One region of the Micromonospora sp. CPCC 206061 genome, then DNA from elsewhere that is predicted to be linked to it. Evidence: riboswitches for the same ligand, from Rfam matches in the RefSeq annotation. Region 1 holds a riboswitch; each other region holds the start of a gene.

The links. A riboswitch is a leader RNA that binds a small molecule or an ion and turns the genes downstream of it on or off. The one in region 1 is predicted to bind cyclic di-AMP.
Region 2: it holds a riboswitch for cyclic di-AMP, as region 1 does, so the genes downstream of both, V6V89_RS17790 (coiled-coil domain-containing protein) here and V6V89_RS05925 (C40 family peptidase) in region 1, are expected to answer to the same signal.
Region 3: it holds a riboswitch for cyclic di-AMP, as region 1 does, so the genes downstream of both, V6V89_RS20845 (C40 family peptidase) here and V6V89_RS05925 (C40 family peptidase) in region 1, are expected to answer to the same signal.
Region 4: it holds a riboswitch for cyclic di-AMP, as region 1 does, so the genes downstream of both, V6V89_RS22910 (coiled-coil domain-containing protein) here and V6V89_RS05925 (C40 family peptidase) in region 1, are expected to answer to the same signal.

What each region holds. Positions count from the first base shown of each region.
Region 1 covers NZ_JBAKHX010000004.1:327,221-332,919, reverse strand. The annotation lists gene V6V89_RS05940 (C40 family peptidase) at 1-608, shown strand, start outside; gene V6V89_RS05935 (N-acetylmuramoyl-L-alanine amidase) at 638-2,593, opposite strand; gene V6V89_RS05930 (LamG-like jellyroll fold domain-containing protein) at 2,803-3,192, shown strand; cyclic di-AMP (ydaO/yuaA leader) riboswitch at 3,331-3,466, shown strand; gene V6V89_RS05925 (C40 family peptidase) at 3,479-4,450, shown strand; gene dcd (dCTP deaminase) at 4,577-5,155, opposite strand; gene V6V89_RS05915 (pyridoxamine 5'-phosphate oxidase family protein) at 5,210-5,699, shown strand, end outside.
Region 2 covers NZ_JBAKHX010000023.1:24,521-30,219, forward strand. The annotation lists gene V6V89_RS17775 (cellulose binding domain-containing protein) at 1-191, opposite strand, end outside; gene V6V89_RS17780 (universal stress protein) at 205-663, opposite strand; gene V6V89_RS17785 (glycoside hydrolase family 10 protein) at 731-2,305, shown strand; cyclic di-AMP (ydaO/yuaA leader) riboswitch at 2,429-2,565, shown strand; gene V6V89_RS17790 (coiled-coil domain-containing protein) at 2,569-3,633, shown strand; gene V6V89_RS17795 (glycoside hydrolase family 65 protein) at 3,671-5,699, opposite strand, start outside.
Region 3 covers NZ_JBAKHX010000030.1:35,603-41,301, reverse strand. The annotation lists gene V6V89_RS20850 (sigma-70 family RNA polymerase sigma factor) at 1-120, shown strand, start outside; gene V6V89_RS20845 (C40 family peptidase) at 352-1,311, opposite strand; cyclic di-AMP (ydaO/yuaA leader) riboswitch at 1,319-1,471, opposite strand; gene V6V89_RS20840 (ABC transporter ATP-binding protein) at 1,686-2,459, shown strand; gene V6V89_RS20835 (ABC transporter ATP-binding protein) at 2,456-3,226, shown strand; gene V6V89_RS20830 (AMP-dependent synthetase/ligase) at 3,223-5,085, shown strand; gene V6V89_RS20825 (branched-chain amino acid ABC transporter permease) at 5,078-5,699, shown strand, end outside.
Region 4 covers NZ_JBAKHX010000035.1:59,966-65,664, reverse strand. The annotation lists gene V6V89_RS22920 (SMP-30/gluconolactonase/LRE family protein) at 1-757, opposite strand, end outside; gene V6V89_RS22915 (cation diffusion facilitator family transporter) at 839-1,732, shown strand; cyclic di-AMP (ydaO/yuaA leader) riboswitch at 1,828-1,970, shown strand; gene V6V89_RS22910 (coiled-coil domain-containing protein) at 1,975-2,973, shown strand; gene V6V89_RS22905 (1-phosphofructokinase family hexose kinase) at 3,190-4,167, shown strand; gene surE (5'/3'-nucleotidase SurE) at 4,164-4,967, shown strand; gene V6V89_RS22895 (serine/threonine-protein kinase) at 4,924-5,699, opposite strand, start outside.

The DNA.
Region 1 (5,699 bases):
CGATCCTCGACCGGCTGGCCGCGCAGGAGCACGCCCAGGTTGCCGACGTGATGGAAGCGCGCGACAAGTACGCGTCGGAGAAGGAGAAGCTCGACGCGCTCATCGAGCAGCAGAAGCAGCAGGACACCGAGCTGGCCGCCCGCAAGAAGAAGATCGACGGTGAGATCGGCCGGCTTCAGGACCTGCGCGAAAGCGCGTACGGATCCTCGTCGTCCGGCGGCGCGCTGCGGATCGGGCCGTGCCCCGCCGAGTACATCGGTGGGAAGGCCGGCACGGCGGTCAAGACTGCGTGCGCGCAGATCGGCAAGCCGTACGTGTGGGGCGCCGACGGGCCGGGGTCGTTCGACTGCTCGGGGCTGACCCAGTTCGCGTGGGGCAAGGCCGGGGTTGGCCTGTCGCACCACGCCGCCACCCAGTGGAAAGAGGGTGCGGTGGTGAGCCGCGCCAACGCCCGCCCCGGCGACCTCGTCTTCTTCTACAGCGATCTGCACCACGTCGGCATGTACGTGGGCGACGGCATCATGGTGCACGCGCCGCGTACCGGCAAACCGGTGCAGATGGCGCGCATCGACACTATGCCCGTCGTGGGCTTCCGGCGCCCGAGCTGAGGGGGTGGGGCCTCGCGGCCCCACCCAAATCAGAGGAACGACGGCAGGATCTGCACGTCCGCCAGGTTCACGAACATGATCCGGTGCCCGAACTGGATCTGCACATACTTCGTCTCGCCCCGGATCACCGTCCAGTCACCAGGTGACGAGCCGTCGAACGTCACCGCCCGGTAGTACTCGCTCGGCAACACATTGCCGACGGCGTACCGTTGCCCGGCCGCGAACGTGTACTGCAAGGGTGTGATCGCCTGGTAGGGCACGCCGGTCGGGTACGCCGCCTGCTCCGGGTACGCGCGCCCGTAGACGGGGATCGTCGCCTTGCCCGGCTTGGGTGTCACGACCAGGCCGGTCGACCACTTCGCCGCGGGAGCCGAGGGCGGGTTGTAGAACCAGCCCTTCTGCCCCAGGTACCAGATTGCCGTCCAGTCGCCCTGCCGGTCCGCGACCGCGTACGTCTGCCCCGCCGACACACGCGACCCGTGGTCCGACACCTGCATCGTCGTGTCGGCGCCGTTCGGCCGCAGCCCGATGTCCCTGAGCAGTGGCGCAGCCGGGTCCGGGGCGGTGTGCAGGATGACGGCCGAAGAGCCGCGTACCGGACACGGGTTGTTCGCCCCACCGGAGCATCCGGTGAATGCCGGCTTGTTCGTCGCGAAGTGCGGGTCGATCGTCACGAGGCCGGTCCGCGCCGTCCCGAACTGCCGGAACGGCGCCTTGAGCAGGTCGAAGTAGTGCGACCAGTCCCAGTACGGGCCCGGGTCCCAGTGCATGCCGCGCACCGTCGACGGCAGCGTGCCCGGCACGTTGTCGTGGCCGATGATGTGGTTGCGGTCGAGCGGGATGCCGAGGCGCGTCGCCAGGTGCCGCACGAGCTTGGCCGACGTGCGGTACATCGCTTCGGTGTACCAGGTGCCCTGCGCCGCGAAGCCCTCGTGCTCCAGCCCGATCGCCTTCGCGTTGACGAACCAGTTGCCCGCGTGCCAGCCGACGTCCTTCGCCTTGATGTGCTGCGCGATGTGCCCGTCGACCGACCGCAGCGTGTAGTGCCAGCTCACGTACGTCGGGTCGAGCACCAGGTCGACCGACGGCTGGAAGTAGCCCTCGGTGTCGTGGATGACGATGTACTCGATCTTCTGCTGCTTGGGACGGTTGCCCTTGTCGTGGTTGCCGTAATCGGGGTTGCCGTTGGCATCCGTCCACGCCTCGTACGGCGCCGGGATCCACTCGCAGGAGATGTCGACCGGGCACTCCAGGCCGTCCGGCCGTGCCAACTTGCGCAGGTGGAGCCGGTCCAGCCAGCCGCGCGCCGGCGTGATGCCACGGCCGGCGAGCGTGACGCGGTGGCCGTCGTCGGTCACCCTGGTCGCGCCGTCGCGGATCGTCGTGTAGACCTCGTCGGCGAAGGCCGCCGCGGCGTCGGCGCTGTCCGCGCCGCTGTACTTGGCCACGGCGCCATACCAGGCCGCCGGATCGCTCGCGCTCCCCGTCGGTCCAGCTATGGCTTTCTGGTACGCGGACAGCAGCGCCGCGCCACCCTTGATATTCGTGTTCGGGTCGGCGCGCAGGGCTTCCTCGGCGGCGCCGGTGAGCGCGGCGGCCCGGTCGAGGCTCTGGAGCGCCTCGGTCGCTGGCGGCGCGACACCACCGGAGTCGACCCGCTTCACTGGCCGTGCCTCGTCGCCGCGCGGGTCCTCCTCGTCGGAGTCGTGGTGATTGCCCGGCAGCGAGGACACGTACGCCGCGTCGGTCAGGTGCATCGGGCCGAACCCGCCGCTGGTGCTAGGTGTGCCGGCGTTGGTGTCCCACCGCGACTCCAGGTAGGAGACGCCGAGCAGCACCGCCTCCGGTACCCCGTACTCGGCCGCCGCGGCGGCATACTGTTCCTGCCGGATGCTCCCTGGTGCCGCCGTGGCGGGCGACGGGCCGGTCGCCACCAGCGTCGCGGCGCCTACCATCACCGCGCCTATCACCGCGCCTACCATCATTGGGCCTACCACCATTGGGCGTACCACCACTGGGCTGACCGCGATCCGCGTTGCTAGACGGTGCATCGAACCTCCTATCGATGGCCTTGCGATCACACTGGCCCGGCCGGCCGTTGGCGTCAATAGGTTCCGTCACGTGCAGCGCAGACGTAAAAAATCTTCACCGAGTGGGATTGCCGTCGGTCTTCGCAAATCTCCACAATCGAGCGATGTCGCCCAAGATACACGTGCTACTCCTGGCCGGTGACGGCGCCAACGTGATGCAGAAGGGGTACTCGACCGGCGGCGTCACGCAGCTCAAGCTCCAGGTTGACGGGAGCGCGGGCCACCCGAGCTGCGTCGTGGCCAGCAAGGCCCAGATCTACCGGGTGATCGCCCCGGTCACCGTGGCGGACGGCCGATGGCATGTGCTCGCCTGCACCCGTACCAGCACCAATCTGTCCATTTCGGTGGATGGTGCCGCGCTCGGCCGCATACCGGTACCCGCCGACGTGTCCATTGTGAATTCCGAACCACTTCGAATCGGTGCGAAGAACTTGTCGCCTAACAACGATCAGTACGCCGGGCTGCTCGATGACGTATTTCTAGTCATTGACTGACGTCGTTTCGATATACGTTCCGCTACGGGGTCGTATACGCACCGAAGAAACACGCCGTTCCGCTTGCGCACGCCGACACGCCGCTCCTACCCTTGGGGATCGTCGAGCCGGAGGCTGGCCTTCCACCGTGGAAGACCACGGTTCGATCCGTCGAATCGGTCGTCTCCGAGCCGGGGACCCAACCGCACCTCGGGGTGAATCCGCAGTCATGCGGTAGGGCGTTCTTCCCGCCCGAACCCGTCAGCTAACCCGGCAGGCGGTTCAGGGAGAAGGAGTGCGGACTCCGGTGGCTCGTCATGCCGCACGTCGTTCCGTCGTCACCATTCTCGTCACCTGCGCCGTCGTGCTCGGCGGCGGCACCGTGGCTCGGGCCGAGCCTTCCGCCGCGGAAATCGAGAAGCAGATAGATGTCGCCTGGAACCAGCTCGAACCCGTGATCGAGCGGCACAACGCCACCCGACTCGACCTTGACAAGAAGAAGCGGCAGATCGCCGCGCTCACCAAAAAGATCGAGCCGCTACAGGTGCAGATCGACGTCGCCATGGCGCGCGTGGGCGAGTTCGCCGCCGAGCAGTACAAGGGCGGCAACCTCTCGACGATCAACGCGCTGCTGACCACCGGCTCGCCCACCACCTTCGGCGACCACCTGGTGATGCTCGACCAGTTCGCGCGGCGCTCCCAGGCCGACATCCAGGCCGTGGTCGACCTGCGCAATCAGTACTCCAAGCAGAAGGAGCCCCTCGACCAGCTCGTCGCCCAGCTCAGCACGACCGAAGCGGAGCTGGCGGCGCGGAAGAAGCAGATCGACGGCGAGATCGAGAAGCTGGAAGACATGCGCCTCAGGGCGTACGGCAGCGGTGGCACCACAGGCGCGCTCGCGCCTGTGCCCTGCCCGTACACCTACCCGGGCGGCGCCGCAGGCACGGCGGTCAAGTTCGCCTGCGCTCAGATCGGCAAGATGTACCAGTACGGTTCCGGCGGCCCCGGCACCTTCGACTGCTCCGGCCTGACCTCCGCGGCGTGGGCGAAGGCTGGCGTCTCGCTGCCGCACAACGCCGCTGCGCAGCGGCGCGCGACCGACGACGTGAGCCGAAGCAACCTACGAGCCGGCGACCTCGTCTTCTACTACAGCGACCTGCACCACGTCGGCATGTACGTCGGGGGTGGATGGATCGTGCACGCCTCCCGCACGGGTGAGCCGATCCGGATGCGCAAGCTCGACGCCGCGCCGGTACACAGCTTCGGTCGCCCTGGCTGACATCGCACCCCGTGGCCGCGCCGTCGCGTGTTCCCCCGTCACGCGACCGCCCCGGCCAGTAGAGGCGCCCTCCCATCCATCCGGGATGGGAGGGCGCCCCTCTTTCCGCTTTGCGGGGGTGGCGTACTACCGGGTCGGCCAGACCCGCCAGCTCCGCCACGACCGGCTCGGGGTCGGCCCGCGCTGCCCCTGGTAGCGCGATCCGTACACCTCGGCACCGTACGGGTGCTCCGACGGCGACGAGAGCCGGAAGATGCAGAGCTGGCCGATCTTCATGCCGGGCCAGAGTGTGATCGGCAGGTTGGCGACGTTGGATAGCTCCAGCGTCACGTGACCGGAGAAGCCCGGGTCGATGAAGCCGGCCGTCGAGTGGGTGAGCAGCCCCAGCCGGCCGAGGCTGGACTTGCCCTCCAGGCGGCCGGCGAGCTGGTCGCCCAGCGAGATGACCTCGAGCGTCGACGCGAGCACGAACTCGCCGGGGTGCAACACGAACGGCTCGCCGTCCGGCACCTCCACCTCCGAGGTGAGGTCGTCCTGCTGCACCGACGGGTCGATGTGGGTGTATAGGTGGTTGTTGAACACCCGGAAGTGGCGGTCGAGGCGCACGTCGATGCTGGACGGCTGGATCAGCGCCGGCTCGAACGGTTCGAGCGCGAGCTTGCCCGCCTTGATCTCGGAGACGAGGTCACGGTCGGAGAGCAGCATTGACACACCATAGGGGACTACCTTGATCGAACATATGTTCGATACAATGGTGGCATGGCATCCTGGTCCGAATTCGTCGCCGACGAGCCCCGCCTGGCCGACTCGATCCGCGCTCTCATGCAGCAGTACGGTCCTGGCCTGGGCTACCTGGCCACCGTCCGATCCGATGGCGGGCCACGGGTGCACCCGGTGTCCCCCGTGATCACCGACGACGGCCTGTACTGCTTCGTGATCGACTCGCCGAAGCGGCGTGACCTGGAGCGCGACGGGCGATACGCACTGCATTCGTTCCCGCCTGAAGACAGCGACGACGAGGCCTACCTGGCCGGCCGCGCCCGCGTCGTCACCGACCGGGCCAAGGTCGCCCGCCTGGCCGACCACCTGCGCGCCGCCTCGCACGTCGACTGGCGGCTGTTCGAGTTCACGGTCGACGTCGCCATGCTGGCTCGCCACGGCCGTAACGGCGCCACTCCGTTCGCCGAGCCGGTCGAGCGCCCGGCCGTCCAGGTCTGGCTCGACCCGGACGGCGTCGTGCCACCGACGC
Region 2 (5,699 bases), on a different contig from region 1:
GTGTAGGACGTCCACGGATCGCCGAGGTTCTTGATCCGTACGCCGGCATAGAAGCCTCCCGTCCAGGAGGTCGCGTTGTAGGACACCTCGCAGCCAGCGGCCGCTTGTGCCGGAGTACCGGAAATCGTCGCGGCGCCGACCCCCGCGAGGGCCGCCGCGAGGGCGGCGACCAGGACGCGCTTTATTTTCATGTATGTAAATGTATTATGGTACGACGGTGACGGGCCAGCGTCCGGCCTTCACGAGCCGGATCGCGATCGAACCGGCAAACCGGTGCCCGGCCTGCGTCGACGCCCCTACGATCACGCCGTCCGCGCTCACCTCATCGGCGATCTTCACCAGTTCGGTGTACGGGTCACCGGAGACCGCCCGGAACGTCGCCCGCAGCCCGACCTCGGCGGCCGCCTCGTCGACCTGCCGCCGCAGGTCGTCGGCGATCTCGTCGTGCGCCTGCCGGACCACGGCCATCGCGCCGGGCGCCATGCCGACCAGCGGTGACGGCCGGGCGATGAAGACGACCACCAGGTGGGCATTCTGCCGGCGGGCGAGCCCGGCGGCGTATGCGCCGGCACGCATCGATGTCGTCGAACCGTCGACGCCGACCACTAGGTTCTTCGGTCCATCGGTGCCCAATTCGAACCGGTGCTCCGGCGAGGTGCTCACACTCTCAAGTATCGAGCGGTGACCCCTGCCACTTCAAGATCAGCGCAAAAGAGGGCAGACTGGCCCGATGGCCCTGCTCCCCACCGGCCGCCGCCAGGTCCACCTCGCCGTGGCCCTGGTCGTCGTGGTGACCCTCTCGGTGGGCTTGGTCCGCTGGCAGACCCGGCCCGAGCCTGCCCAGCAGGTGTCGGCCGCCGCGAGTTGCGCCGGGCGCCCCCTCGACGCGCCCCGCCAGCTCCGCGGCATGTGGATCGCCACGGTCAGCAACATCGACTGGCCGAGCCGGCCCGGCCTCGACCAGGAGAAGGTCAAGTCCGAGTACCGCGGCTGGCTCGACCTGGCGCAGCAGCACGGCCACAACGCGGTCTTCGTCCAGGTACGCCCCAGCGGCGACGCCTTCTGGCCGTCCTCGTACGCGCCGTGGTCGCGCTGGCTGACCGGGCGGCAAGACGGGCTCGGCCCAGGCTGGGATCCGATGGAGTTCCTGGTCAGCGAGGCGCACGCGCGCAACCTGGAGTTTCACGCCTGGTTCAATCCGTACAAGGCCAGCCAGTCGGGCAACCCGGCTGACCTGCCGGCAAACCACCCACTCCGGGTGCACCCGGAGTGGGCTGTCCCGTTCCCGAAGAGCGGCAAGGGCAGCCGCCTCTACTACAACCCGGGCATCCCCGAGGCGCGCAAGTTCGTCCAAGACTCGATGCTGGAGGCGGTGGCCCGGTACGACGTCGACGGCGTGCACTTCGACGACTTCTTCTACCCGTACCCGGTCAAGGGACAGGACTTTCCCGACGACGCGGCGTTCCAGCAGTACGGCGCGGGCTTCGCCACCAAGGCCGATTGGCGGCGCGACAACGTCAACAAGCTCGTGGCCGAGATGAACCAGCGGATCAAGGAGCTGAAGCCGTGGGTGAAGTTCGGCATCAGCCCGTTCGGCATCTGGCGCAACCGCACCACCGACTCCCTCGGCTCCCCCACCCGCGGCCTGCAGAGCTATGACGCGATCTACGCGGACACCCGGCTCTGGGTCAAGGAAGAGTGGCTGGACTACATCGTCCCGCAGCTCTACTGGCACATCGGCTTCGACATCGCCGACTACGCGAAGCTCCTGCCGTGGTGGTCAGACGTGGTGAAGGACACCAGAGTGCAGCTCTACATCGGCCAGGCCGACTACCGGGTCGGGCAGAAGGGCGCCTGGTCCGACCCCGCCGAGCTCGACCGCCAGCTCGCGCTCAACACCAAGTACCCGGTCGGTGGCAGCATCCACTTCAGCGCCAAACAGGTACGGGCCAACCGGCTCGGCGCGGTCAGCCGGTACGCCACCGCGCACTACGCCCAGCCCGCCCTGGTGCCGGCGATGGACCACATGCCCCCGAACCGTCCGGTCGCGCCTCAGGTCACCGAGGCGCGCCGGGACGGCGACAACGCGGTCGCTCTCGCATGGCGCGCCGGCGACGGCACGCGGCCAGCCGGTTACGCGGTGTTCAAGGTGGACGGTGAGACCGCGCGCCTGGTGGCGACCACCCGCGGCACGAACTGGGTCGATCGAACTGTTGGCACTCCCGGTGCGTACAGCTATTGCGTAGCCGCCCTCGACCGGCTGTGGAACCTTGGCGGCTCCAGCGAAGCTGACGTGACAGGGTGAGGAGATATTACCGAAAGTCGTTGCCTGGTAACACTTTTGGCTGGTCAGAGCAGTGTCAAGCAGGCCCGTTGATCCGGTAAGCTTTCCGACGGTCTCCGTTCGGCGGCGCCCCCACGGCGCCGGCGGTGATCGTCGCCTAATCGCCCGAATGGGCGAGCCGGGGAACCAGAGTTCCACCGGGGTGAATCCGCGCGAGCGGTAGGGATCACTTCCATCCCGAACCCGTCAGCTAACTCGGTAGGCGGCCGATGGAAGGAACATGCATGACGGCATCTGTACGCCGCCAGCGCTGGACGCTGGGCGTCGCACTGATCGCTGCCGTGGTCGCCATCACCAGCGTGGTCGGCCTCGGCTCCGCGGCTTCCGCCGCGCCAGTTGGCCTCGCGCCAACCCCTACGGCGCCCGGCGACGAGGGCGGCACTCCGCTCATACGCGACGTGATCGCCAGGGCCAGCCAGGGATACGCCGACGCGAAGCAGGCTGTCGACAAGTCTCAGAAGCGCCAGCTCCAACTCCAGCTCGAGCTCACCAAGGCTGAGGCGAAGATCAAGGAGATGGAGCCCGAGGTCGCGCTCATCGCGTCCGCCTCGTACCGCAGCGGCCGGGTCGGCGTCGTCTCCATGCTGCTCAACAGCTCCTCACCGGACTTGTTCCTGGACCGAGCGATGACGCTCGACCTGCTCGCGCAGCGCGACAACGCGAAGATCGCCACCCTCAAGGAGGCACACGACCAGGCGAAGCGGGCCAAGGATGCAATCGACGTGGAACTCGCCGAGCAGCAGAAGCAGCTGAGCCTCATGGCCAGGCAGAAGAAAGAAGCGGAGATCGCGCTCAAGCAGGTCGGCGGACAGTCCACCGGCGGTTTTGTGGTCGCGTCCTCGCCGAAGGCGAAGCCGGCGCCCCGCGACAGCGATGGCGGGTTCTCGGGGCAGGGATGCAACGTCAATGACCCGACCAACCCCGGCAGCGGCTGCGTCACGGCCCGGACGCTGCACATGTACAACGAGACGCGACGGCTGGTCCCCGGTGCCAAGGAACGGTTCGTGAACTGCTTCCGGTCCGGCGGTCCGTACGAGCATCCGAAGGGCCGGGCGTGCGACTGGTCTTCGGAGCGCGGGAGTTTCGGCGGTGACGCCAGGGGCGCCGACAAGACGTACGGCAACAACCTCGCCGCGTTCTACGTGCGCAACGCCGACCGCCTCGGCGTCATGTACGTGATCTGGTACCGGCAGTTCTGGTCACCGGCGACCGGCTGGAAGTACTACAGCGGTTCCGGCGGCGACCCGTCCAGCGACCATACGAACCACATACACGTGTCGATGCTGTGATTCGAGGGGCGGGGATGAGATCCCCGCCCCTCGCTTCTCAGGACGTCTTCTCGGGCGTCCGGCGGGCCGGCGCGCGACCCCACGGCTGCCGCGGCGACGGGCCCACGGCAGGCAGCGGCGGCACCGACATGACGACCGGCTTGTCCGACGTGACCGTGATGGCCTCGCCGTGGTGCAGCAGCTCCAGCTCGGCACCGTCGTGGCCGTCCCGCAGCGAGTACGTCACCTCGTCGCGGTCGACGTCGACACGCACCCGCAGCCCCCGCCACAGCAGCGAGAACTCCAGCTTGCTGATCCGGCTCGGCAGCCGTGGAGCGAACGACAGCGCACCACCGTGGTCGCGCATGCCGCCGAGCCCACAGACCACCGCGATCCACGCCCCGGCCAGCGCTGCCATGTGCAGGCCCTCCCGGGTGTTGTTGTGGATGTCGTGCAGGTCCATCAGCGCGGCCTCGCCCAGGTAGTCGTGGGCGAGCTCCATGTGGCCGACCTCGGCCGCCAGTACCGCCTGGGTGCAGACGGACAGGGACGAGTCCCGCACCGTGCGCGCCTCGTAGTACGCGAAGTTCCGCGCCTTCTGCTCAGGCGTGAACGCGTCACCCCGCCAGTGCATGGCCAGCACGATGTCGGACTGCTTGAGCACCTGCTTGCGGTACAGGTCGAAGTACGGGTAATTGAGCAGGAGCGGGTAGGCGGTCGGTGGGGTCGCGGCGAAGTCCCACTCCTGCAGCCGGGTGAACCCCTCGCACTGCTGGTGTACGCCCAACTCCTCGTCGTACGGGACGTGCATGGCCGCGGCGGCGTCGCGCCACGACGCGGCCTCTTCCTCGTCGACGCCCAGCCGGCGGGCCTGGTCGGGGTGGCGCAGCGCGGCATCCGCCGCGCCGACCAGGTTCCACCGCGCCATCAGGTTCGTGTACACGTTGTCGTTGACGACGGCGGTGTACTCGTCTGGGCCGGTGACCCCGTCGATGTGGAAGATGCCGTGCCGGTCGTGGTGTCCCAGCGAACGCCACAGCCGTGCCGTGTCGACCAGGATCTCCAACCCGACCTCGCGCTCGAAGTCGTAGTCGCCGGTGGCTGTCACGTACCGGATCACCGCGTCGGCGATGTCGGCACCGATGTGGAACCCGGCTGTGCCCGCCGGCCAGTACCCGGAGCACTCGTGCCCGCGCACGGTGCGCCAGGGGAAGGCGGCGCCCTTGAGCCCGAGCGTGCGGGCGCGTTCGCGGGCGAGGTCGAGGGTGGCGTGGCGCCATCGCAGGCCGTGCTTGACCGCCTCGGGTTGGGTGTACGTCAGTACCGGAAGCACGAACGTCTCGGTGTCCCAGAAGACGTGGCCGTCGTACCCGGGCCCGGTCAGGCCCTTGGCCGCGATCGGCCGCTGCTCCGCGCGGGCGCCGGCCTGGAGCACGTGGAACAGGCCGAACCGGACCGCCTGCTGGACCTCGGGGTCACCCTCCAGCCGCACGTCGGCGGCGTCCCAGAAGGCGTCCAGGAACTTGCGCTGCTCGTCACGCAGGCCGTCCCAGCCGGAGAAGCGAGCACTGGCGATCGCCGCACCGACCTGGTCGCGCAGCGCCGGCAGCGAGCGCCGGCTGGACCAGCCGTACGCCAGCAGCTTGACCACCCGCAGCTTCTCGCCGGGCTGGAGCAGGCAGGCGACGGTGGTGCGCGCCCAGTCCGGGTACGCCTCCGTGCTGACCGACACCTTCTCGGCGCCGTCGACCACGTGGTCCATGGCCGCGGCCATGCGCAGGCCGCTCTTCTTGGTGCGGTGGATCAGCAGCCCACTGGACCCGTTCGAGAGGTGCTCCTCGGCCTTGAGCGGGGCCTTGAGCACCGCGGCGACCCGAGGGTCCTTCCGGGTGGCCGGCAGCTCCTCGTTGGCGACGAGCTCGGACTGGAGGATCAGCCGCAGCGGCTTGTCGTCGGCCGCCTCGACCTCGTAGCAGATCGCCGCGATCGCCCGTTGGGTGAACGACACCAGCCGGGTGCTGTGCACCCGGACGGCCCGGCCAGCCGGCGACACCCATTCGACCGTGCGGTCGAGCGTCCCCGACTGC
Region 3 (5,699 bases), on a different contig from region 1:
TCGCTCACCGAGGTGGCGTCGCGGTTCTCGCTGTCGCGGGAGCGCATCCGCCAGCTTGAGATCCAGGCGCTCGGCCGGCTCCGCGAGCTGGCCCGGGCCGAGGGTCTCCAGGCGGCATAACAGCATCGACAAATAGCGAGCGGCCGGCGTCTAGTGTGGGACGCCGGCCGCTCGCCTGTCTATTCAGGGGCTGGTTCAAGCACCCAGCTCCGCGCGGTGCCCGCGGTTCGGGCGGTGCGGCGGCGAACCACTGGGTGCTCCGTTGCGTCAGCGCGAAGTACACGGCCCCACGACACGCCGACACCAACGGGCCGCGGCAGCCGATGCCGCGGCCCGTATGGAACCGAACAGCTAGCGGACGCGGCCGTAGCCGTATGGGGTCATCATGTCGACGCTGGAGAGCTTCACCGATTCGCCGGCCTGCGGGGCATGGATCACCTTGCCACTGCCCACGTAGATGCCCACGTGTCCGAGACCGCTGTAGAACACCAGGTCTCCCGGTTGCAGCGAACCTCGGCCGATGTGTGCCACCTTGTCCCACTGCATCGCGGCGTTGTGCGGCAGTGTCTTGCCTGCGGCCCGCCACGCGGCGAGCGTCAGGCCCGAGCAGTCGTAGCCGTTCGGCCCCTCGGCCGCCCACACGTACGGGGTGCCGATCGCGTTGTATGCGAACCGCACCGCGACGCCCGCCTGGCCAGAGACCGACGGGATCGTGCCGGTGTACGAGCCGCTCGACGTGGTCGCCGAGCCGTACGCCTTCTCTCGCATCTCGTACAGCTTGGCGAGATCCGACTCGATCTTCTTCTTGCCCGTCGCGAGCTCATTCACCTGCGCGGTCTGCTTGGCCTGCGCGATGTCGAGCTTCGACTTCTCGTCGAGATACCGCTGCTGCGTCGCCGTGAAGCCGGCAACCTGGGCCTGGCGGTCGCGGGCCAGCTTGTCGAGTACGCCCAGGCGGTCGACGACGCTGCCGGTGCCGCCTTCAAGCAGTGCGTTGGCGTTGGCCAGCCGGCCAGACCGGTACGCGACGGCGGCCATCCGACCGACCTCCGCGTCGGCGACGGCGAGTTCCTGTTCCAGCGGGCCGAGCTTGGTGGCGACCGCCTGCGCGGCGGCCTTGGTGGTCTTGAGGTCCTCTCCGGCCTTGTTGTACGCCTCGACGATCTTTTCCAGCTCCGTCGACGCCTTGTTGATCTGCTGCGTCAGCTCGCTCGCGGACGGCTCCGCCTGTGCGGCAACCGCCGGCACTGTCAGCCCGATGCCCACACCGAGCAGTACGAGGGCGCGCAGCAGCGTACGCGCGGGTGACAAACGTGACCCCTCTTCCGCAGGCCGCCTACCGGGTTAGCTGACGGATTCGGGCGGGAAGGACGCCCTACCGCACGAGTGCGGATTCACCCCATTGCACAAGGTGGGTCCCCGGTTCGCTCACTGACCGTAGTCGTGATTTGCGATTCGGCAGCACCGGGCCGGCGCCACCCGGGGGAGTGACTGACGACCGGACCAGCCGCTCCAACCTAACGTGATCATCGCTGAGACGAAAGTGGCAGGAGGGTGATTAGTCCATCAAGGTAGGTGTCGTTACCGAGCGTGTTGGATCGAGACCAAACCGTCGCTTGACGACCTTGTTAGTTCTAGTTAAATGACCGGTAACTTGTGATGTAGAACACAAGGAGCGTCGGGCGATGTTGCAGGTGCGGAACCTCGAGGTCGTCTACGACGACGTGATGCTGGTGCTGCGAGGCGTCAGCGTCACAGTCCCGCCTGGCGGGGTCGTCGCGCTGCTTGGCGCGAACGGTGCCGGCAAGACCACCCTCCTGCGCGCGATCACGGGCCTGCTCGACGTGCACGACGGCGAGGTGACGAAGGGCGCGGTGACGCTCGACGGCGTACCCGTGCACCACCTGCGGCCGGCGGCGCTGGTGCGCCGGGGAATCTGCCAGGTGATGGAGGCCAGGCGGATCTTCGCGGAGCTGACCGTCGAGGAGAACCTCCGGATCGGCGGCCACACCAGCCCAGAGCGGATCAAGGCGCGCCTCGACGACGTGTTCGACCTGTTTGCGGTACTCGCCGAGCGGCGCCGCCGGACCGCCGGGTACCTGTCCGGTGGCGAGCAGCAGATGCTGGCGATCGGTCGGGCGCTCATGGCCGACCCGCGCTACCTACTGCTCGACGAGCCGAGCCTGGGGCTGGCGCCGCGGCTGGTGGAGCAGGTGCGCGAGATCATCATGGCGATCAACAAGCGCGGCACCGGCATCCTGCTCGTCGAGCAGAACGCCACGATGGCGCTGTCGATCGCGAGTCACGGGTACGTGCTGGAGACCGGCCGGGTGGTGCTCGACAAGCCGGCCGCGCAGCTGCTCGCCGACGACGACATCCGCGAGTTCTACCTGGGGCTGGGGCGCAAGAGCTTCCGCGACGTGAAGCACTACCGGCGGCGTAAGCGGTGGTTGTCATGACGATCCTCGAGTTCACGGACGTCCACCTCAGCTTCGCCGGCGTGAAGGCGATCGACGGGGTGAGCTTCACGGTGGGGCGGCAGGAGCTCTTCGCGGTCATCGGCCCGAACGGCGCCGGCAAGACGTCCATCTTCAACGTGCTGTCCGGCGTCTACCGGCCCCGGTCCGGCCGGGTGGTCTTCGACGGCACCGACCTGGTCGGCAGGCGGCCGCACCAGATCGCCGCGCTCGGCATGGCGCGCACGTTCCAGAACGTCGAGCTGTTCGCGAACCTCACCGTGCTCGACAACCTGATGCTCGGGCGGCACAACCACATCCATTACGGGCCGCTGTCCGCGATCGCGTGGCTCGGCCGGGCGCGGCGCGCGGAACTCGCCGCCCGCGCCGCCGTCGAGCAGATCGTCGACTTCCTGGAACTGGAGCAGTGGCGCCGCCTGCCGGTCGGGCTGCTGCCGTACGGCGTACAGAAGCGGGTCGAGTTGGGACGGGCGCTCGCCATGGAGCCGAAGCTGCTCCTGCTCGACGAACCGGTCGGCGGGATGAACGTCGAGGAGACCGAAGACATGGCCCGCTTCATCCTCGACATCCGTGACGAGCTCGACATCCCGATCGTGCTGGTCGAGCACGACATGGGCCTGGTGATGGACCTGGCCGACCGGGTCCTGGTGGTCGACTTCGGCAGGGCGGTGGCCACGGGGCCGCCCGCCGACATCCAGCACCACCCGGACGTCATCCGCGCCTATCTGGGCGAGGTGCAACCCACATGACTGAGTCAGCTGGCATGACCTCGACCCAGGTTAAGGCCGCGACGACGATCGCATCTCGGGTACGCGAGCACGCGCGCGCGACACCGGACGCGATCGCCATGCGGGAGAAGGACTTCGGCATCTGGCAGGAGGTCACCTGGGCGGAGTACTGGGACACCGCGCAGACCGTCGCGCACGCGCTGCTGGCACTGGGAATCGAGCCGGGCGACCGGGTGGCCATCCACGCCGAGAACCGCAAGGAGTGGCTCGTCACCGACGTCGCCACCGTCGCGGTACGCGCCGCCACGGTCGGCCTGTATCCGACGAACCCGGCAAGCGAGGTCGGGTACCTGCTGCACCACTCGGGCGCCCGGGTGCTCGTCGCCGAAGACCAGGAGCAGGTCGACAAGGCGCTGGCGGTGCTCGACGACTGCCCCGACCTCGAACGCATCGTCTACCTGGAGCCACGCGGCATCCGGCACCGGTACCGCCACCCGAAGTTGATGTGCTGGGAAGACCTGGTGCTGATGGGCGTGGCGCACCGGGACGCCCATCCGGACGCGCTCGAGGAGCGGATGGCGGCCGCGCGTCCCGACGACATCGCTACCGTCATCTACACCTCGGGCACCACGGGACCGCCGAAGGGCGCGATGCTGTCGGTGTCCAACGTGGACTTCGCGATCCGGTCGCTGGTCGACGGCGGCGGGTTCACGTCGCCACCACCGGGCCCGAGCGACCTGGTGCTGTCGTACCTGCCGCTGTGCCATGTCGCCGAACGCATCTTCACGACGTGGTTCAACGCCGGCGCCGGCACCCAGGTGAACTTCGCAGAGTCGATCGCGACCGTGCAGGCCAACCTGCGCGAGGTACAGCCCACCGTCCTGTTCGGAGTACCCCGGATCTGGGAGAAGATCCTTGCCGGTGTGAGCATCAGGCTCGCCAGCGCTTCACCCCTCAAGCGGCTCAACGCACGGCTCTGGCTCGCGGTGGCCCGGCGGATCGGCGACACGCTGGTGCGCACCGGCGGCACGCACACGCTCGTGACCCGCCTGATGTACGCCGCCGGCTGGCTGTTCTTCTACCGGGCCCTGCGCGAGCGGATCGGGGTCGGGCGGGTGCGGTACGCGGCGTCGGGCGCCGCCCCGATCGCGCCGGACGTGCTGCGGTTCTTCATGGGCATCGGGGTGCCCATGCACGAGGTGTACGGCATGACGGAGAACACCGCCGTGGCGACCGGCAACCAGCCGGGCCGCATCAAGCTCGGCACCGTGGGAGAGCCACACGAGGGTGTGGAGCTGCGGATCGACGAGCGGACCGGCGAGATCCTCACCCGGCACCCGGGCACGTTCGTCGGCTACTTCCGCGACCCCGCCGCCACCGCTGCGGCGCTCACCGAAGACGGCTGGCTGCACACCGGCGACATCGGGGAGTGGGTCGACGGCACGCACGTCCGCATCACCGACCGCGCCAAGGACATCATGATCACCGCGGGTGGCAAGAACATCGCCCCCTCCCAGATCGAAAACGAGCTCAAGGCGTCGCCGTACATCAAGGAGGCGATCCTGGTGGGCGACCGCCGGGCGTACCTCGGCGCGCTCATCGGCATCGAGCCCGACACCGTCGGGGAGTGGGCGCAGCGCCGCGGGCTGGCCTACACCACATACCGCGATCTGTCCGCCAAGCCAGAGGTGCGCGCGCTCGTCCAGTCCATCGTGGACGGCGTGAACGAGCGGCGGGCACCGGTCGAGCATGTGCGGCGGTTCCGGATGCTGCCGAAGGAGCTCGACCACGAGGATGGCGAACTGACCGCCACGCAGAAGGTCAAGCGCGCCGCGATCGCCGGCCTCTTCGCCGACCTGGTAGAGGAGATGTATGGCTGAGCTGGTCGAGGCGGTGCTGCGCGGGCTCGGCACCGGCAGCGTCTATGCCCTGCTCGCGCTCGGCTTCGTCATCATCTACAAGGCCACCCGAGTGATCAGCTTCGCGCAGCCGGCGTTCATGCTCGCGGGCGTCACGATGGTGACGTACCTCGTGCTGGAGGTCAGCTTCTGGGTGGCGGTGCCGGTGGCCGCGGTCCTCACCGGGCTGCTCGCCCTCGGCGTGGAGCGCCTGGCGGTGCGGCCGATGATCGGCCGGCCGGCGTTCGTCGTCGCCATCATCACGCTGGGCGTCGACGTCGCCGTGCGGGTGGTCGTAAACGCCTTCATCGGCTTGGACGTCCGCAACGTGCTGGACCCGTGGGGGCTGCGCACGGTCGGCGTGGGCGGCATCGACATGCAGCAGCGTCACCTCGCCGCGTTCCTCACCACCGCAGCGCTCGTGGCGGCGCTGTTCGCTTTCTTCCGCTTCACCCGGATGGGCCTCGCGATGCGCGCCGCCGCGTACGACCAGGAGGCCGCGCTCGCGCAGGGGGTCTCGGTGGGCACCGTCTTCGCGCTCTCCTGGGGGCTGGCCGGTGTGCTCGCGGCAGTGGCGGGCACCTTCGCCGCCGCCG
Region 4 (5,699 bases), on a different contig from region 1:
CGACCCGGTTGAGGCGGTTCTGCACCACGTACAGCGTGCGGCCGAGCACCAGCAGGCCGTCACCGTTGGTGAGCACTTCGCCGCCGAGGTCGACCCGCGTGGTCGCGCCGGTGGCCGGGTTGACCCGGAAGAGGCCGCCGGTGTTGGACTGTACGACCAGCAGCGCGGTGCCGTCTGGTGTGCGGGCGATGCCGTTGACGTTGAATCCGGCCTGGTAGACCAGATCGCCGCTAAGCGGCACAGGGGTGAAGCCACTCGGCAGGTCGAGCCGCACGCGGTACAGGAACGGGTTCTGCGAGTCGGTGAAGAAGGCACCGCGCGGCGTGAGGACGACGTCGTTGATGAACGCCGGCGCGCTCGCGAACTGGTACGAGGCCAGCACCTCGCCGGTGTGCGCGTCGACGACCCGCGCGTCGCCCGCCGCGCCGCCGGCGACGAAGAGCCGCCCGGCCCGGTCGATCTTCAGGCCGACAGACGGCGTGCCCGGTCCGGTGGAGATGATCCGGCCCTGGCCGGTGACGAGGCTGGCGCGGTAGATGGAGCCGGTGGCCAGCGAGCCGAAGTACGCGTACGGCCGCTGGCCGATCGCGATCCCTTCGGGCTGGAACGCGTTGGGCAGGTTGATGAGGTCGGGCAGGTGCTTGTGGCCGGCGCTGGCGCGGGTGGGTACGGAGACGGTGGCCGCCGCCGCGACTGCCGCGAGCATCGACGTGGTGAGCGTTCTGCGGGTCACTGTGATGTCTCTGTTGGTATCCACGCCCATCACTATGCCCCGATTCGACAGTGATTCCCAGTGCCATGTTTGCATACATAGCAATGTCAGCATATTTTGGAGAGCGTGGGAGCTGGACACGATCACGGGACGGCGGGCGCCAAGCACCGCGGCCCCCTGCTGGCAGCCTTCGCGCTGCTCGGGGTCTTCATGCTCGTCGAGGGGGCCGCCGCGCTGGTCACCGGCTCGCTCGCACTGCTCTCCGACGCCGGGCACATGTTCACCGACGTGCTCGGCATCGGCATGGCGCTCGCCGCGATGACGGCCGCGCGCCGCGCCGACAAGGACCCGCAGCGCACCTTCGGCCTGTACCGGTTGGAAGTGCTCGCCGCCCTCGCCAACGCGGTCCTGCTCTTCGGCGTCGCTCTCTACGTGCTGATCGAGGCGATGCGCCGGTTCGGCGACCCGCCGGACGTGCCCGCCGGGCCGATGCTCGCCGTCGCGGTGGCCGGTCTGATCGCCAACGTGGTGGCTTTCGCGCTGCTGCGCTCGGGCGCCAAGGAGAGCATCAACGTGCGCGGCGCCTACCTCGAGGTGCTCGGCGACCTGCTCGGCTCGGTGGGCGTCATCATCGCCGCCGTCGTCATCGCGCTCACCGACTGGTGGTACGCCGACCCGATCGTCGCGGTCGCGGTCGGAGTCTTCATCCTCCCCCGCACCTGGCGGCTCGCGCGTGCCGCGGTCCGCATCCTCGTGCAGGCCGCGCCCGCACACGTCGACGTGGCGGCCGTGCGGGCAAGGCTCGCGGCGGTGCCTGGAGTGTGCGACGTGCACGACCTTCACGTGTGGACACTCACCTCCGGCATGGACGTCGTCTCCGCGCACCTGACGCTCGACCCGGCCGCGGAGGTAGGACCGGTGTTGGTCGAAGCGCGCGAGGCGCTGCATGACGACTTCGACATCGCGCACGCCACGCTCCAGGTCGAACCCGCCGAAGCATGCCGGCAAACCACCTGGTGACGGGCTTGTGACCGTGCGTGCAACGGGTGGGCACATCGACCGGAACCCGGTACGCTCGGCTCCGGTCACCGCCCGGCGGCGCCCCCCGGTGCCGGTGGTGACTGCCGCCTAATCGCCGCGCCAACGCGTGGCGAGCCGGGGAACCACGAGTTCCACCGGGGTGAATCCGCGCGAGCGGTAGGGATACTTCCGTCCCGAACCCGTCAGCTAACTCGGTCGGCGGCTGACTGGAAGGATGGTTGATGGCTCATGCCCGCAGCCGGGTAGGGCTGCTCGCGGTGCTCGTCGCCGCGACGTTCGCTCTGGTCGGCATCCATGCTCAACCCGCTGGCGCCGCGCCAAACACCGACGACGAGGGTGGAACGGCGACACTGCGCGAGCAACTGGAAACAGCGAGCAAGGGGTACATCGTCGCGCAGGACGCGCTTGCGAAGTCCAAAAAGGAGCAGGAGCGGCTCCGCGTCGACCTCGTGAAGTTCGAGCAGGACCTCGCTGTGAAGACTCAGGTCATCGGCGAGCTTGCGAACGTGGCGTACCAGCGCGGCCGGCTCGGCCCCATCTCCGCCATGCTCAACGCCTCCACACCGGAAGGCTTCATGGACCGGGCGTCCGCGCTCGACACGCTCGCGGAGAGCGAAGACAAGAAGCTTCGCGACCTCATCGACGCGCGCAACAACGCCACCCACACCAAGCTCGCGATCGACAACCAGGTCAGGGAGCAGCAGAAGCAGGTCCAGGTCATGGCCGCCCGCAAGAAGCAGGCGGAGAACGCCTTGGCCAACGCCGGCGGCGGCAGCAGTTCCAGCGGCCCGAGCGGCTCCGGCGCGGCGACGGCCAGCCAGGGCCCGAGCGGCTCCGGCGGGTGCAGCGTCAAGGACCCGACGGGTACCGGCGGCTGCGTCACGCCGCGACTGCTGCACGCGTACAGGGAGACGAAGGAAGCCGGCTTCAGCCGGTACGTCTACTGCTGGCGCAGCGGTGGTTCCGGCGAGCACCCGAAGGGCCGGGCGTGTGACTGGTCCTCAGCGGCGAGCGGCTTCGGCAAGGTGGCCACGGGCGGCGACAGGGACTACGGCGACCGCCTCGCGAACTTCTACATCAAGAACGCGAGCGCGCTCGGTGTGCTCTACGTCATCTGGTTCCGCCGGATCTGGTTGCCCAGCAGCGGCTGGAGGTCGTACAGCGGCAGCGGCAGTCCGTCCGCGGAACACACCGACCACGTCCATCTCTCCGTGACGTAGGTCGTTTCGTACGAAGGGGGCCCCGATTCGGGGCCCCCTTCGACGTTTTCAGAACCCGATGTGCGAGGACCCAACGCCACGTCGTCGAACCACAGCGTGTCGGCGCCGTCACCGTAGGACTCCCAGCCTTGAATGAAAGCCGTTGCGGGCCCGCACCTGGGCGGACACCTGGCGCTGACGGGCTTAGGGCGGGCGCCCACGGGGAACATTCCGGGCATGGTTGGTCATGTCATGGTCTTCGCGCCGGCACCGCAGCTCACGGTCACCATCGAGCAGCCCGCCGAAGCGGTCGAGATACACCTGCACCCGGGAGGTCAGGGCCTCTGGCAGGCGCGGATGATCACGTCGCTGGGCGTGCCGGTGGCGCTGTGCGCGAGCCTGGGGGGCGAGACCGGCCAGGTACTGCAGTCGCTCATCGCGGCCGAGGGCATCGACCTGCACACGACCACACGCACGGCCACGAGCGGCGGGTACGTGCACGACCGCCGAGGCGGCACCCGCACGGAGATCGCCGAGGCCCCGGAGCCGCCACTGGGCCGGCACGACCTGGACGAGCTCTACAACCTCGCGCTGGCGGAGGGGCTGCGCTCGGCGGTGGCGGTGCTGAGCCGGCCGACCGACCCCGCCATCGTCCCGCCCGACGTGTACCGGCGCCTGGCAGCCGACCTGGGTAGCAACGGCGTGAAGGTGGTCGCCGACCTGTCCGGCGACCACCTGTCGGCGGTACTCGAAGGGTCTCCCTATTTTGTGAAGGTCAGCCACGACGAGCTGGTGGCCGACGGGCGGGCCGCGACCGACAGCGTTCCCGACCTGGTCGAGGCGCTGCACCAGATGCAGGGCGACGGCGCGCGGTCGGTGCTGATCAGCCGTGCCGACCAGCCGGCGCTGGCGCTACTGGAGAACGAGGTCTTCGAGGTCGAGATCCCGCAGCTGGAGGCCGCCGACCCGCGCGGCGCCGGCGACTCGATGACCGCGGGCGTGGCGGCCGTACTGGCCCAGGACGGTGACCTGCCGACGGCGGTGCGCACCGGTGCGGCGGCGGGCGCGCTCAACGTCACCCGGCACGGCCTCGGCACCGGACGCCCGGACGCCATTGCCGGCGTGGTCGAGCGCGTCAACCTGAAGGAGGTCGGTCAAGGGCGGCAGCGGCGGACCACTCCTGACGAGTTGGCGACGCGGGTGAGGATGCAATGAGGGTGCTGGTGACCAACGACGACGGCATCGCCGCGCCGGGCCTGCGGTGGCTGGCCCGCGCCGCGGCCGACCGCGGGCACGAGGTGGTCGTGGCGGCGCCCAGCGAAGAGGCGAGCGGCATGAGCGCCGCGCTGCGGGCGGTCGAGAAGGACGGGCGCATCATCGTCGCCGAGCACCCGCTCGACGGCCTGGACGGCATCGAGTCGTACAGCGTGGCCAGCTCGCCGGCGTTCATCGCGCTTCTCGCCGCGCGCGGCGCGTTCGGCCCACCGCCCGACCTGCTGCTCTCCGGGATCAACCGGGGCGCCAACGCCGGCCTCGCGGTGCTGCACTCGGGCACGGTGGGCGCCGCGTTCACCGCCGCCGCCCACGGCTGCCGCACGATGGCCGTCTCGCTCGACATACTCGCCACCGGAGACGTGGGGTCCGGCGGTGCCATGCTCAGGTCCGGTAGCGGCGAAGAGGGGCGCCACTGGGCGACGGCCGCCCAGTACGCCGCCGACCTGCTGAAGACGCTCGTCGACGCGTCGCAAGGCACGGTGCTCAACCTCAACGTCCCGGACGCGCCACTGGAACGCGTCAAGGGCGTACGGCAGGCGCGGCTGTCTCGCTTCGGTCAGGTGCAGATCACGGTCGCCGAGGCGGGGCAGGGCTTCGTGCGCACCGCGCTGGAGGAGTCCGGCGCCGACCTCGAACCGGGCACCGACCTGGCACTGCTGGCCGAGGGGTACGCCACGGTGAGCGCGGTGCGCGCGGTCACCGAAGTGTCTGATGTGGAGTTGCCGGACTGGCCGGAGTAGCCAGCGCCCAGAGCGCGAGCGCCACGTCTCGCCCGCTGGGACGGTCGGTCGGACGCTTGGCCATGCAGGCTCGGCAGATCTCGGCTACGTCCCTGGGCAGTCCCGGGACGGCGAGCACCGGCGTGGGCGCGACACAACGAAAGTGCGGCGTGGCGAAGTCGGCGCCAGGCGCCGCCGGCCACTGAGCCATATTGGGGTACGGCGATTGGCCGGTCACCATCTGGTAGAGCAGGACGCCCAGGGCGTACACGTCGTCGGCGGGCTGAGCCGTGGTGGTGACCCGGTGCGCGGGCAGGATGGGCTGCCGGCGGGGCACGGTGGTGCGGGTCAGGCGCGGCTTTCCGGGCAACGTGCGCTTGCGCTCCACAGTGGTCGCCAGGCCAAAGTCGACGATCTTGATCCCGTCCGGGGTCAGCATGACGTTGCCGGCGCTCAGGTCGCGATGCACGAGCCCACGCCGGTGCGCGACGGCGAGCACGTCGGCGACGGCGGCGGCCACCGGCACCGCCTCGGTCCACGGCAGCGGGCCCTGGGCCAGCCGGGTTGCGAGGCTGACGCCGGCGAGCAGCTCCATCACCACGTACGGCAGGACGGTGCCGTCGGGCAGGGGCGCGTCACCGTACCCGTAGACGCGGGGCACGCTCGGGTGCCGCAGCCGGTCGATGATCAGGGCCTCGCGGCGCACACCGTCACGCGCCCACGGATCCGCGGCGTGCGCGGCCGCCAACGCTT